DNA from 3 places in the Streptomyces seoulensis genome. Region 3 is predicted to be linked to each of the others. Evidence: predicted binding sites of a transcription regulator. Region 3 holds the regulator's gene; each other region holds the start of a gene.
The links. Region 3 encodes HrcA, which represses chaperone genes, less so after heat shock. Its sites were predicted from a motif close to TTNGCACTCNGNNNNNCNGAGTGCNAA; they were not measured.
Positions count from the first base shown of each region.

Region 1: the regulator HrcA is predicted to act here: its motif matches at 2,315-2,341, upstream of groL (chaperonin GroEL).
Region 2: the regulator HrcA is predicted to act here: its motif matches at 2,396-2,422, upstream of groES (co-chaperone GroES).

Region 1 covers NZ_AP025667.1:408,306-413,021, forward strand. Annotated here, with positions in the region: SAM riboswitch class I at 1-29, shown strand, start outside; gene thrC (threonine synthase) at 47-1,321, shown strand; gene HEK131_RS02010 (MoaD/ThiS family protein) at 1,318-1,593, shown strand; gene HEK131_RS02015 (cold-shock protein) at 2,025-2,228, shown strand; gene groL (chaperonin GroEL) at 2,504-4,126, shown strand; gene HEK131_RS02025 (hypothetical protein) at 4,246-4,716, opposite strand, start outside.
Region 2 covers NZ_AP025667.1:5,998,861-6,003,576, reverse strand. Annotated here, with positions in the region: gene HEK131_RS27440 (class I SAM-dependent methyltransferase) at 1-454, opposite strand, end outside; gene HEK131_RS27435 (polysaccharide deacetylase family protein) at 545-1,450, shown strand; gene HEK131_RS27430 (polysaccharide deacetylase family protein) at 1,447-2,241, shown strand; gene groES (co-chaperone GroES) at 2,569-2,877, shown strand; gene groL (chaperonin GroEL) at 2,994-4,622, shown strand.
Region 3 covers NZ_AP025667.1:1,218,073-1,222,788, reverse strand. Annotated here, with positions in the region: gene HEK131_RS05610 (nitronate monooxygenase) at 1-1,077, opposite strand, end outside; gene dnaJ (molecular chaperone DnaJ) at 1,154-2,293, opposite strand; gene hrcA (heat-inducible transcriptional repressor HrcA) at 2,294-3,310, opposite strand; gene HEK131_RS05595 (MBL fold metallo-hydrolase) at 3,469-4,191, shown strand; gene HEK131_RS05590 (DUF3097 domain-containing protein) at 4,226-4,716, shown strand, end outside.

The DNA.
Region 1 (4,716 bases), 810 kb from region 3:
GGCGAGATGCGTCGTGAGGAAGATGAGGAGAAAGGGCCTCGCCTCCATGGCTGTGCAGACCGTCGCCACCCCCACCGTAGATCTCGGCCCCGCCGCCGCGCTGAGCTGTCGCGAGTGCGGACACCGCGTCCCGCTCGGCCCCGTCTTCGCCTGCGAGGAATGCTTCGGGCCGCTGGAGATCGCCTACGACTTCTCCGCGTACGACACCGAGAAGCTCCGGACGCGCATCGAGTCCGGCCCGGCGAACATCTGGCGCTACGCCCCGCTGCTGCCCGTCCCCGCCGACGTGGCCGGCAAGCCGAACCTCAACCCCGGCTGGACCCCGCTGGTCAAGGCCGACCGCCTGGCGGCCGAACTCGGCGTCACCGGCGGGCTGTTCGTGAAGGACGACTCCGGCAACCCGACGCACTCCTTCAAGGACCGCGTCGTCGCCCAGGCGCTGGAGGCCGCCCGCGCCTTCGGCTTCACCACCCTCTCCTGCTCCTCCACCGGCAACCTGGCCGGCGCGGTCGGCGCAGCCGCCGCCCGCGCGGGCCTGCGCTCGTGCGTGTTCATCCCGCACGACCTGGAGCAGGGCAAGGTCGTCATGGCCGCCGTCTACGGCGGCGAGCTGGTCGGCATCGAGGGCAACTACGACGACGTGAACCGCTTCTGCTCCGAGCTGATCGGCGACCCGGCCGGCGAGGGCTGGGGCTTCGTCAACGTCAACCTCCGGCCGTACTACGCCGAGGGCTCCAAGACGCTGGCGTACGAGATCTGCGAGCAGCTCGGCTGGAAGCTGCCCGACCAGCTCGTGGTGCCGATCGCCTCCGGCTCCCAGCTCACCAAGATCGACAAGGGGCTGAAGGAGCTGATCGCGCTCGGCCTGGTCGAGGACAGGCCGTACAAGATCTTCGGCGCCCAGGCGGAGGGCTGCTCGCCGGTGTCGGCCGCGTACAAGGCGGGCCACGACGTGGTGCGGCCCCAGAAGCCGGACACCATCGCCAAGTCCCTCGCCATCGGCAACCCGGCGGACGGGCCGTACGTGCTGGACATCGCGCGCCGGACCGGGGGCGCGGTGGAGGATGTGACGGACCCGCAGATCGTGGACGCCATCAAGCTGCTGGCCCGCACCGAGGGCATCTTCGCCGAGACGGCGGGCGGGGTGACGGTCGGCGTCACCCGCAAGCTGATCGAATCCGGTGCGCTGGACCCCTCGCTCACCACCGTCGTCCTCAACACCGGCGACGGCCTCAAGACCCTGGACGCGGTCGCCGGCACCGGTCTGACCGCGACCATCCGCCCGAACCTGGACTCCTTCCGAGAGGCTGGCCTCGCATGAGCGTGACCGTTCGCATCCCGACCATCCTGCGTACCTACACCGGCGGCCAGGCCGAGGTCCCCGCCGAGGGCGGCACGCTCGCGGAGGTCATCGAGGACCTGGAGAAGCACCACACGGGCATCGCCGCACGCGTGCTGGACGACCAGGGCAAGCTGCGCCGTTTCGTGAATGTGTACGTCAATGACGACGACGTGCGTTTCGAGGGCGGACTTCAGGCCGCCACCCCCGACGGTGCGGGTGTCTCCATCATTCCGGCGGTCGCCGGCGGCTGAGAATTACCTTGGGTAACCACGGTTACCCGCTGTTCATCGAATGGCCTTCTCCGTAAGAGAAACGGAGGAGGCCATTCTGTGTGATTGAGCGCGGTAGAGTTGGGGAACGCGCTCCCGGTCCGGTGGATCGGAGCCCTGGATTCATGCCGCAGGCCCGACAAGAAACAGCCAAAATGCGCGGGTAATGTGCGGCTTTTGTTGCTTTTATGGGGCCCGACTTGCCCCTGATTCGGCCGACTTCGCGGCAGATTCCGGACTGCGCCCGTCCGGAATTCTCGTCCGATTGACCTGTTGCAGACGGCAGTTGGACAGATACATTCAGCCGCGGTCGACGCGTTCCGGCGCACGCCCCCGACAGTTCGGGGGGCGAGGTCTGACCCAGGTCCGCGAGGTGTGGATCTGCGCAAGGGCCAGTAATAGGGGAGTTAGCCATGGCTCAGGGCACCGTCAAGTGGTTCAACGCGGAGAAGGGGTACGGCTTCATCGCGGTCGACGGTGGTGCGGACGTCTTCGTCCACTACAGCGCGATTCAGATGGACGGCTACCGCAGCCTGGAAGAGGGTCAGCGGGTCGAGTTCGAGATCTCGCAGGGTCAGAAGGGCCCGCAGGCCGACATGGTTCGCGTCACCGCCTGAACGTCTCCAGCAGAGCGCAGGGCCCGCACCGGCACAGGGTGCGGGCCCTTCGTCCTGTTAAGTCCCGTCCTGATCCCCCGAAGGCGCTTGCACTCGCCCTGGGTGAGTGCTAATCATTGCGTTAGCACTCTGAAGGTGAGAGTGACAACGAAGGACCGGGTCGGTGAGGCCCGCAGACCGGGTGGGGCAAGGAACCACGAGGTCGGCGAGCCGTCCGTCGCGGGCGCGGGCGCGGTCCGAAGGAATCACCCCCAGTCCTGGAGGGACCACTTCACATGGCCAAGATCATCGCGTTCGACGAGGAGGCGCGGCGCGGCCTCGAGCGCGGCATGAACCAGCTCGCGGACGCCGTCAAGGTGACGCTCGGCCCCAAGGGCCGCAACGTCGTCCTCGAGAAGAAGTGGGGCGCCCCCACGATCACCAACGATGGTGTCTCCATCGCCAAGGAGATCGAGCTCGAGGACCCGTACGAGAAGATCGGCGCCGAGCTGGTCAAGGAAGTCGCCAAGAAGACGGACGACGTCGCCGGCGACGGTACGACCACCGCGACCGTGCTGGCCCAGGCCCTGGTCAAGGAAGGTCTGCGCAACGTCGCCGCGGGTGCCAACCCGATGGCGCTGAAGCGCGGTATCGAGAAGGCCGTCGAGGCCGTCTCCGCCGCCCTGCTGGAGCAGGCCAAGGATGTCGAGACCAAGGAGCAGATCGCTTCCACGGCCTCCATCTCCGCCGCCGACACCCAGATCGGTGACCTCATCGCCGAGGCCATGGACAAGGTCGGCAAGGAAGGCGTCATCACCGTCGAGGAGTCGCAGACCTTCGGTCTCGAGCTCGAGCTCACCGAGGGCATGCGCTTCGACAAGGGCTACATCTCGGCGTACTTCGCCACCGACATGGAGCGTATGGAGGCCGTCCTCGACGACCCGTACATCCTGATCGCCAACTCCAAGATCTCCTCGGTCAAGGACCTGCTCCCGCTGCTGGAGAAGGTCATGCAGTCGGGCAAGCCGCTGCTGATCATCGCCGAGGACGTCGAGGGCGAGGCCCTGTCGACCCTGGTCGTCAACAAGATCCGCGGCACCTTCAAGTCCGTCGCCGTCAAGGCTCCGGGCTTCGGTGACCGCCGCAAGGCCATGCTCGGCGACATCGCCATCCTCACCGGTGGCGAGGTCATCTCCGAGGAGGTCGGTCTCAAGCTCGAGAACGCCTCCCTGGACCTGCTGGGCCGTGCCCGCAAGGTCGTCGTCACCAAGGACGAGACCACGATCGTCGACGGCGCCGGCTCCTCGGAGCAGGTGCAGGGTCGCGTGAACCAGATCCGCGCCGAGATCGAGAACAGCGACTCGGACTACGACCGCGAGAAGCTCCAGGAGCGCCTGGCGAAGCTCGCGGGCGGCGTGGCGGTCATCAAGGCCGGTGCCGCCACCGAGGTGGAGCTCAAGGAGCGCAAGCACCGCATCGAGGACGCCGTGCGCAACGCCAAGGCGGCCGTCGAGGAGGGCATCGTCGCCGGTGGTGGCGTGGCCCTGCTGCAGGCCGGCCAGGTCTTCGACAAGCTCGAGCTGTCGGGCGACGAGGCGACCGGTGCCAACGCGGTGAAGCTCGCGCTGGAGGCCCCGCTCAAGCAGATCGCCGTCAACGGTGGTCTCGAGGGTGGCGTCGTCGTGGAGAAGGTCCGCAACCTCCCCGTCGGCAACGGCCTGAACGCCGCGACCGGTGAGTACGTCGACATGATCGCCGAGGGCATCATCGACCCGGCGAAGGTGACGCGTTCCGCCCTGCAGAACGCGGCCTCCATCGCCGCGCTGTTCCTCACCACCGAGGCCGTCATCGCCGACAAGCCGGAGAAGGCCGCCGCGGCCGCTCCGGGCGGCATGCCGGGCGGTGACATGGACTTCTGATCCTTCCGGATCAACTGTCCTTTTCCGGGGCGGCACTTCCCTCACGGGGGGTGCCGCCCTCGGGCGTTTTCCGGGGCCTCGGCCGCGGGTGAAGCTGTAGGTGCGTGCCTCCCCGGGTCTCAGACGCGGCCGACGGGCCAGTGGGGGTCGTCCCAGCGGGCCGGGGCGGGGAGGGCTGCCAGGCGTATGTGGTGGAGGAGCCCTTCGGGGGCGTTCTGGGCTCGCAGGCGGGTCGGTGCGTGGCGGGCGAGCCAGGTGGCGAGCTCGGTGCGTAGGGCGTCCTCGTCGTGCCAGGTGGGCCAGGGGAGTTCGTCGTGCAGGAGGTCGCGCGTCCAGTGGGCCGCCGCCTCGGCCAGGTGGCGGTCGGCCGTGGGGTGGTCGAGGGCTTCCCATGCCGCGAGCCAGGGGGTGAGGGTGGCGGATGCCTCCGCGCACAGGACGAGAAGGTCGTGGACGGGAATCGTCGGCGCCGGTGAGGTGAGGCCGTGGGACCACCAGGCGTGCAGGAACTCCCCCACCGACGCACGCTGACGCAGGGGCCACCGCTGCCAGCCGCTCCGGGCGAACGACTGCCCGATCTCGGCCGGAGC
Region 2 (4,716 bases), 4.8 Mb from region 3:
GCTCGGCCAGCCCCAGTACCTCGGCGTTGGCCCGCGCCACGGCCGCCGTCAGCGGGTCCCGGTCCACGGCGAGCACCCGGATTCCGGCGCGGGCCAGCGCGAGCGCGTCGCCGCCGATCCCGCAGCACAGGTCGGCGACCGAGGTGATGCCGAGCGTCCGCATCCGCTCCGCGCGGTACGCCGCCACGCTCGCCCGTGTCGACTGCTCGACCCCGTTCGGCGTGAAGAACATCCGCTCCGCGTCCTCCGCCCCGAACTTGGCGGCCGCCCGCTGGCGCAGCCGGGCCTGGCCGAGCGCGGCCGACACCAGGCCGGCCGGGTGGGTGCGGCGCAGCCGGGTGGCGACGGCGAGTTCGTCGGCCGGTGCGGTGCCGCGCACCTCGTCGAGGAGGGCTTGGCCCTCGTCGGTGCGCAGCGCGTGGAATCCCTGGAGGGCGGAGAGCTGGTCGTTCACCGGCTCATTGTGGGCCAGTCGGTGGACCGTGCGCCTCCGGCGGCGGTGTCGGGCCGGGATCGGGGCCGGTGCCTGCCAGGATCCGGCACCATGCGACATGTAGGACAAAATGACAAACTCCGGGCACGCTCCCGGTCCCTGGCCGTCCGCTGCTCGGTCGCCGCCCTGGCCACCGCCGCGGCCCTCACCGGCTGCTCGGGCTCCGGCTCCGCCCCCGCGGGCCGGCAAGGCCCCGCCGACGCCCCTGACGCCACATCGGCCCGCCTCGCGGAGCAGCGGCGCATGGTGGCAGCGGCCCGCAAGTGGCGGCTCGACCAGGTCCCGCTCACGGCCCCGGCCCCGCCCAAGGTCAAGCCGAGGATCACCGCCCGCGAGGGCTTCGAGGTGGACCACCAGGAGGACGAGAACCTGCCCCCGGTCTTCACCACCGTCCCCACCGACAAGAAGATCGTCTTCCTCACGATCGACGACGGCGCCGAGAAAGACCCCCGGTTCCTCTCGATGATGCGGGAGCTGAAGATCCCGTACACCGCCTTCCTCAGCAACTACCTGGTGAAGGACGACTACGGCTACTTCCGCAAGATGCAGTCGTACGGGAACACCGTCGACAACCACACCCTGACCCACCCCTACCTGCCCGGCCTCTCCTACGAGCAGCAGCGGGACGAGATCTGCGGCATGCAGGACATCATGGAGAAGCAGTACGGCAAGCGCCCCGAGGTCCTGCGCCCGCCCTACGGCGACTACAACCAGGACACCCTGCGCGCCGCCAAGTCCTGCGGCATCAAGTACGCGCCCATCTGGAACGAAGAGGTCTTCGTCGACCACTGGGAGTACCGCGAGGACGACAAGAGGCTCAGACGCGGCGACATCGTCCTCACCCACTTCCGGGGCACCGACGAGTGGGACGGCACGATGGTCGACGACATGCGCCGCTTCCTCGACAAGGTCACCCGCGAGGGATACGCCGTGGCACGCCTGGAGGACTACCTGTGAGGCGCCGGGCGCGGCCGGGCGGCGGCAGCCGTGCGGCGCGGGCCGTCGCGCTCGTCTCGGCCCTCCTGCTGCTCACCGGCTGCGCCCAGTCGGTCGACCCCATCGAACGCCTCGGCAAGAAGGCGGCGGAGGGCGTACGCCGCTCGGCCCCGGCCCCCGAACGCGCATACCGCCGCTGGGGCCTGGCCGCCCCCCTCGCCGCCCCGCCCCGCCACGCGGCCCGCCCCCTCGCCACCCGCACACTGAGCCTGGCCGGTGTGGTGGACCGCGTCGCCACCACCGACCGGGTCGTCTTCCTCACCTACGACGACGCGGCCGTACATGACCGGAGCCTGACCGCGCTGGTCGGCGAACTGCGCCTGCCGGTCACCGTCTTCACGGCCCCCGACACCCTGGGCCCCGGCCGCGCCGCCCGGCTCCGCGCGGCGGGCGTCACCGTCGGCGGCCGCCTCCCGCGCCACCCGGCCCTGCCCGGCCTGCCCCGCGCCCGTCAGCGCGCCGAACTGTGCGCCCGCCAGGACCGCCTCGCCGCCCGCACGGGCAGCCGCCCCCGGCTGCTGCGCCCGCGCGCGGACGCGTACGACGCCACCACCCTGCGCGCGGCCGCCGACTGCGGCATCACCACCTTCGTCCGCGGGACCGGTGCCGACGACCCCGACCGCCTGGCCCCCGGCACCATCATCCGCGTCACCCCGGACGACGAGGACGGCCTCACCGGGCGCACGGCGCGCGTGCTGAGAGAGGCCCAGGGCAGGGGCCTGACGGTGGGAAACCTGAGGGACTACCTGTAGGCCCAGCCAATCCAGCCCGTCCGGCGCTTGAGGACGAGGCCCGTCCAGGGCCGAAGCGGGGGTCCGGGGGCGGCAGCCCCCTGGGGGTGAGCGGACCAACGGCACGGTGAAGGCAACTCCAGCCGGCCCCGTACGCCGACGCGCCGCACGGCAATTGGCACTCCGCTTGACCGAGTGCTAACCCCGGTCATAGTCTCGGCACTGGCACTCGGCACATGAGAGTGCCAACAAAGCGACGGGCAGGTCCGGCACCCGCGACGACGGATCCACCTGGTCGCCACCTCAGACAGTCAACCCCGTGAATTCTCCGAAGGGGGAGGTCGGATCGTGACGACCGCCAGCTCCAAGGTTGCCATCAAGCCGCTCGAGGACCGCATCGTGGTCCAGCCGCTGGACGCCGAGCAGACCACGGCCTCGGGCCTGGTCATCCCGGACACCGCGAAGGAGAAGCCCCAGGAGGGCGCCGTCCTCGCCGTCGGTCCGGGCCGCTTCGAGAACGGCGAGCGCCTGCCGCTCGACGTCAAGGTCGGCGACATCGTGCTGTACAGCAAGTACGGCGGCACCGAGGTGAAGTACAACGGCGACGAGTACCTCGTCCTCTCGGCCCGCGACGTCCTCGCGGTCATCGAGAAGTAGTTCACCCCGAAGCATCTGCTTCACCACTGCGCCCCTGGTTCCCGCGACCGTAAAGAGCCGGGCGGCCGGGGGCGCAGGCACATCCACCCAGATTTTCCGAGAGGGCTCCCGCTGTCATGGCGAAGACACTGAAGTTCGACGAGGACGCCCGTCGCGCCCTTGAGCGCGGCGTCAACAAGCTGGCCGACACGGTGAAGGTGACGATCGGCCCCCGCGGTCGCAACGTCGTCATCGACAAGAAGTTCGGCGCCCCGACCATCACCAACGACGGTGTCACGATCGCCCGTGAGGTGGAGATCGAGGACCCGTTCGAGAACCTCGGCGCCCAGCTCGTGAAGGAGGTGGCGACCAAGACCAACGACATCGCGGGTGACGGCACCACCACCGCCACCGTGCTGGCCCAGGCGCTGGTCCGCGAGGGCCTGAAGAACGTCGCCGCCGGTGCTTCCCCGGCCGCCCTGAAGAAGGGCATCGATGCCGCGGTCAAGGCGATCTCCGAGGACCTGCTCGCCTCGGCCCGCCCGATCGACGAGAAGTCCGACATCGCCGCCGTCGCCGCGCTGTCCGCCCAGGACCAGCAGGTCGGCGAGCTGATCGCCGAGGCCATGGACAAGGTCGGCAAGGACGGTGTCATCACCGTCGAGGAGTCCAACACCTTCGGTCTGGAGCTGGACTTCACCGAGGGCATGGCCTTCGACAAGGGCTACCTGTCCCCGTACTTCGTCACCGACCAGGAGCGTATGGAGGCCGTCCTCGACGACCCGTACATCCTGATCAACCAGGGCAAGATCTCCTCGATCACCGAGCTGCTCCCGCTGCTCGAGAAGATCATCCAGACCAACGCCTCCCGGCCGCTGCTGATCATCGCCGAGGACGTCGAGGGCGAGGCCCTGTCGACCCTGGTGGTCAACAAGATCCGCGGCACCTTCAACGCCGTCGCGGTGAAGGCCCCCGGCTTCGGCGACCGCCGCAAGGCGATGCTCCAGGACATGGCCGTCCTCACCGGCGCCACCGTCATCTCCGAGGAGGTCGGCCTCAAGCTCGACCAGGCCGGCCTGGACGTGCTCGGTTCCGCCCGCCGCGTGACCGTCACCAAGGACGACACCACCATCGTCGACGGCGGCGGCAACTCCGCCGACGTGCAGGGCCGCGTCGCGCAGATCAAGGCCGAGATCGAGAACACCGACTCCGACTGGGACCGCGAGAAGCTCCAGGAGCGCCTCGCCAAGCTGGCCGGCGGCGTGTGCGTGATCAAGGTCGGCGCCGCCACCGAGGTGGAGCTGAAGGAGAAGAAGCACCGTCTGGAGGACGCCATCTCCGCGACCCGCGCCGCGGTCGAGGAGGGCATCGTCTCCGGTGGTGGCTCCGCCCTGGTCCACGCGGCCAAGGTGCTGCAGGACGGTCTCGGCAAGACCGGCGACGAGGCCACCGGTGTGACCGTCGTCCGCAACGCGGTCGTCGAGCCGCTGCGCTGGATCGGCGAGAACGCCGGCCAGGAGGGCTACGTCATCGTCTCCAAGGTCAAGGACCTGGAGAAGGGCCACGGCTACAACGCCGCCACCGGCGAGTACGGCGACCTGGTCAAGGCCGGCGTCATCGACCCGGTCAAGGTCACCCGCTCCGCGCTGGAGAACGCCGCCTCCATCGCCTCCCTCCTCCTGACGACCGAGACCCTGGTCGTCGAGAAGAAGGAAGAGGAGCCGGCCGACGCGGGCCACGGCCACAGCCACGGCCACTCGCACTAAGGCAACAGCCCTCTGGGGCCAGCGACTTCGCCCCGCCAGGGTTCTCCTGGCGGGGCGAAGTGCTGTGTCAGCGGTCTCCCGACTCCGGGCCCAC
Region 3 (4,716 bases):
TCGGATGGGTCGGTGCTGCCGCCCCGACTCGCCGCGCACGAGGTTGAGTTCGGCGGCGAGGGTGCGGACGAGTTCGGCTGCGGGCAGCGGCCGGGCCAGCCGGTGGCCCTGGCCCGCCCACAGCGACATGCCCTGGGCGTCCCCGGCCGCGGTGGCGGCCTTGCGCAGCGGGGATGTCAGGTGGTGCACGTCGGGATAGGCGGCCGGGGCGTACGGCCCGTGCTCGCGCAGGAAACGGTTGGTCAGGGCGCGGGCCGGGCGCCCGGAGAAGGCGCGGGTCAGCTCGGTGCGCGGGAAGACCGGGTCGGTCAGCGCCCGCTTGTGGGCCTCGGGGGCGCCGGACTCGGGGGTGGCGAGGAAGGCGGTGCCCATCTGGGCGGCGGTGGCCCCCGCGTCGAGGACGGCGGCGATCTGCGCGCCCCGCATGACTCCTCCGGCGGCGACGACCGGTATCCGCACGGCCTCGGCGACCTGGGTGACCAGGGACAGCAGGCCGAGCCCGGTGCCGTCGTTCTCCGCGAGGTCGCGGTGGGTGCCCTGGTGGCCGCCGGCCTCGATGCCCTGCGCGATCACCGCGTCCGCACCGGCCCGCTCGACCGCGCGGGCCTCCTCGACGGTGGTGGCGGTGACCAGGGTGACGGTCCCGGCCCGGCGCAGCGAGGCCAGCACCTCCGGGTCGGGCACGCCGAAGTGGAAGGAGACGGCGGCGACGGGATCGTCCAGCAGGACGGCGAGCTTGGCGTCGTAGCCGTCGTCGCGGCCGCCGTCGGGGTCACCGGTCTCGGTCTCGTACCAGGCGGCCTCACCGGCCAGTTGCTGCGCGTACAGCTCGACGGCGCCGGACTCGGCGTGGGCGGGCTGGGGCAGGAAGACGTTGACGCCGAAGGGGCGGCTGGTCAGCCCGCGCAGGCGTTTGATCTCGCGGTACATGCCGTCGGCGGTCTTGTAACCGGCGGCGAGGAAGCCGAGCCCTCCGGCCTCGGAGACGGCGGCGGCCAGTTCCGGCACGGCGACACCGCCCGCCATGGGGGCCTGCACGATCGGATGCACGACGAGATCGGCCAGTGCGGAGGACATGCCCGCATGGTGTCATGTCCGCCTGACAAGTCCGAATCGGACCGGAGCCGGGGGGCGCGGCAGGCGCCCCCCGACCTCAGCGTCCGTTGAACGCGTCCTTCAGCCGGGAGAACAGGCCCTGCTGGCCGGGCTGGAACTGCCCCGTGGGCCGCTCCTCGCCGCGCAGCTTGGACAGCTCCCGCAGCACCCGCTCCTGCTCGGCGTCGAGCTTGGTCGGGGTGGTGACCTCGACGTGCACGATGAGGTCGCCCCGGCCGCCGCCGCGCAGATGCGTGACGCCCCGGCCGTGCAGCGGGATCGACTGGCCGGACTGGGTACCGGGCCGGATGTCGACCTCCTCCATGCCGTCCAGCGTCTCCAGCGGCACCTTGGTGCCGAGGGCCGCGGCCGTCATCGGGAGGGTGACCGTGCAGTGCAGGTCGTCGCCGCGCCGCTGGAAGGTGGAGTGCGGCAGCTCGTGGATCTCGACGTACAGGTCGCCGGCGGGGCCGCCACCGGGGCCGACCTCGCCCTCGCCCGCGAGCTGGATGCGGGTGCCGTTGTCGACACCGGCGGGGATCTTCACCGTCAGGGTGCGCCGGGAGCGGACCCGGCCGTCGCCCGCGCACTCGGGGCACGGGGTCGGGACCACGGTGCCGAAGCCCTGGCACTGGGGGCAGGGGCGGGAGGTCATGACCTGGCCCAGGAAGGACCGGGTGACCTGCGAGACCTCGCCACGGCCGCGGCACATGTCACAGGTCTGCGCGGAGGTGCCGGGGGCCGCGCCCTCGCCGCTGCAGGTGTTGCAGACGACCGCCGTGTCGACCTGGATGTCCTTGGTCGTGCCGAAGGCCGCCTCGTCCAGCTCGACCTCGATCCGGATCATGGCGTCCTGGCCGCGACGGGTGCGCGAGCGCGGGCCGCGCTGCGACGCCGTGCCGAAGAACGCGTCCATGATGTCGGAGAAGTTGCCGAAGCCGCCGGCCCCGAAGCCGCCCGCGCCACCGGCGCCGCCGGCCTGCGAGAGCGGGTCGCCGCCGAGGTCGTAGACCTGCTTCTTCTGCGGGTCCGACAGCACCTCGTAAGCGGCGTTGATCTCCTTGAACCGCTCCTGGGTCTTCGGATCGGGATTGACGTCCGGATGCAGCTCGCGTGCGAGCCTGCGGAACGCCTTCTTGATCTCATCCTGCGACGCGTCGCGGCGCACGCCGAGAACGGCGTAGTAATCCGTGGCCACTTACGACTCCGCCAGGATCTGTCCGACGTACCGTGCCACTGCGCGTACCGCTCCCATCGTTCCCGGATAGTCCATGCGGGTCGGTCCGACCACGCCGAGCTTGGCAACCGCCTCGCCGCCCGAACCGTAGCCGACCGACACGACGGACGTGGAGTTGAGTCCCTCATGAGCGTTCTCGTGCCCGATACGCACGGTCACGCCCGGATCTTTGGCTTCGCCGAGGAGCTTGAGGAGCACGACCTGCTCCTCCAGGGCCTCCAGCACGGGCCGGATCACCAGGGGGAAGTCATGTCCGAAACGGGTGAGATTGGCGGTTCCGCCGATCATCAGCCGTTCCTCGTTCTCCTCGACCAGTGTCTCCAGCAGAGTGGAGAGCACTGTGGAGACCGTACCGCGATCCTCCGCCTCGAAGGCATCGGGGAGGTCCTCGACCAGTCGCGGTACGTCGGTGAACCGGCGTCCGGCCACCTTGCTGTTGAGCCGCGCGCGCAGATCCGCGAGCGACGCCTCGCCGAACGGGGCGGGGCAGTCGACCATCCGCTGCTCGACCCGGCCGGTGTCCGTGATCAGCACGAGCATCACGCGCGCGGGGGCGAGTGAGAGCAGTTCCACATGCCGCACGGTGGACCGGGTCAGCGAGGGGTACTGCACGACGGCGACCTGCCGGGTGAGCTGCGCGAGCAGCCGCACCGTGCGGGCCACGACGTCGTCCAGGTCGACCGCGCCCTCCAGGAAGTTCTGGATCGCGCGCCGCTCGGGCGCCGTCATCGGCTTCACACCGGCGAGCTTGTCGACGAAGAGCCGGTAGCCCTTGTCGGTGGGGATGCGCCCGGCGCTGGTGTGCGGCTGGGCGATGAACCCCTCCTCCTCCAGCGCGGCCATGTCGTTGCGCACGGTCGCCGGGGAGACGCCGAGGCTGTGCCGTTCGGTCAGCGCCTTGGAGCCGACGGGCTCCTCGGTGCCGACGTAGTCCTGCACGATGGCGCGCAGTACCTGCAGCCTGCGTTCGCTCAGCATGCGCACCTCCATCACGTCGCCCCACGGTCCTTACGGTGTACCGCCTGGCACTCTGCGCTTGCGAGTGCCAGACTTCCCCGGCCAGTGTACGGCCGTGGGGTGCTCACCGGGCAAGGTCGGTGCGGTCCGCACGGCTTGTGCACCGTTAGCGTCCGGGTATGACGGTGACTTGGGAAGACCTCGGATGGGAGCGGCTGGCCGAAGGGGTGGGCCGGTGCCGGCTGCCGGGCTGGGACTGCACCGTGGGGCTGGTGGTGGGCTCGGGCACGGCACTGGTGGTGGACGCGGGGTCGAGCCTGGCCGAGGGGGCGGGGCTGCGGGCGGCGGCGCGGACGCTGGCGGGCCGGGATGTGACCCATCTCGCGCTGACCCACCCGCATTTCGATCATGTCCTGGGCGCATCCGCCTTCGCCGGGGCGGAGGTCTACGGCGCGGTCGGGCTGGACGTGGTCTTCACGCACGAGCGCGCGGCGCTGCGGCTGGACGCGGTCGACCACGGGCTCCCGGCCGGGGAGGCGGAGGCCGCCACGCGGGCCCTGGTGCCGCCCGCGCACGCGGTGTCCGGCGAGTGGACGCTCGACCTCGGCGGCGGCCGCCAGGCGCTGCTGGCGAACGTCGGCCCCGGCCACACCGGCCACGACCTGGCGGTGCTGGTGCCCGGCTCCCCCGAGGTCGTCTTCTGCGGTGATCTGGTGGAGGAGTCCGGTGAGCCGCAGGCGGGCCCGGACGCGCTGCCCGCCCGCTGGCCGGCCGCGCTGGACCGGCTGCTGGAGCTGGGCGGCGAGGACGCCCTGTACGTGCCCGGTCACGGAGCGGTGGTCGACGCGGCCTTCGTACGACGCCAACGGGACGCCCTGGCAGCGCGTTTCGGCGTGTCCTGAGTACCGGGCCGCGACTTCTCCTATCGTCATCGGAATGCGCGACTACTCCCCCGACCTCACCGCTCCCTGGAAGAAGCCGAAGCCGGTGCCCGAGGTCGCGGCGGAGGCGGGGCTGGTGGTGGAGGAGCCCGGTACCGGGTTCTGCGGGGCGGTGATCCGCTGCGAGGCGGGCACGGTCACGCTGGAGGACCGCTTCGGCAAGCACCGGGTGTTCCCGCTGGAGCCGCGCGGCTTCCTGCTGGAGGGCCGGCCGGTCACCCTGGTCCGCCCGGCCGCCGCGTCCCCAGCGAAGCCCGCCCGCACCGCCTCCGGCTCCGTCGCCGTCCCCGGCGCCCGCGCCCGGGTGGCCCGCGCCGGCCGGATCTACGTCGAGGGCAGGCACGACGCCGAGCTGGTGGAGAAGGTCTGGGGCGACGACCTGCGCATCGAGGGCGTCGTCGTGGAGTACCTGGAGGGCGTGGACGACCTGCCCGCCATCGTGGCCGAGTTCGCCCCGGACGCCGACGCCCGGCTGGGCGTCCTGGT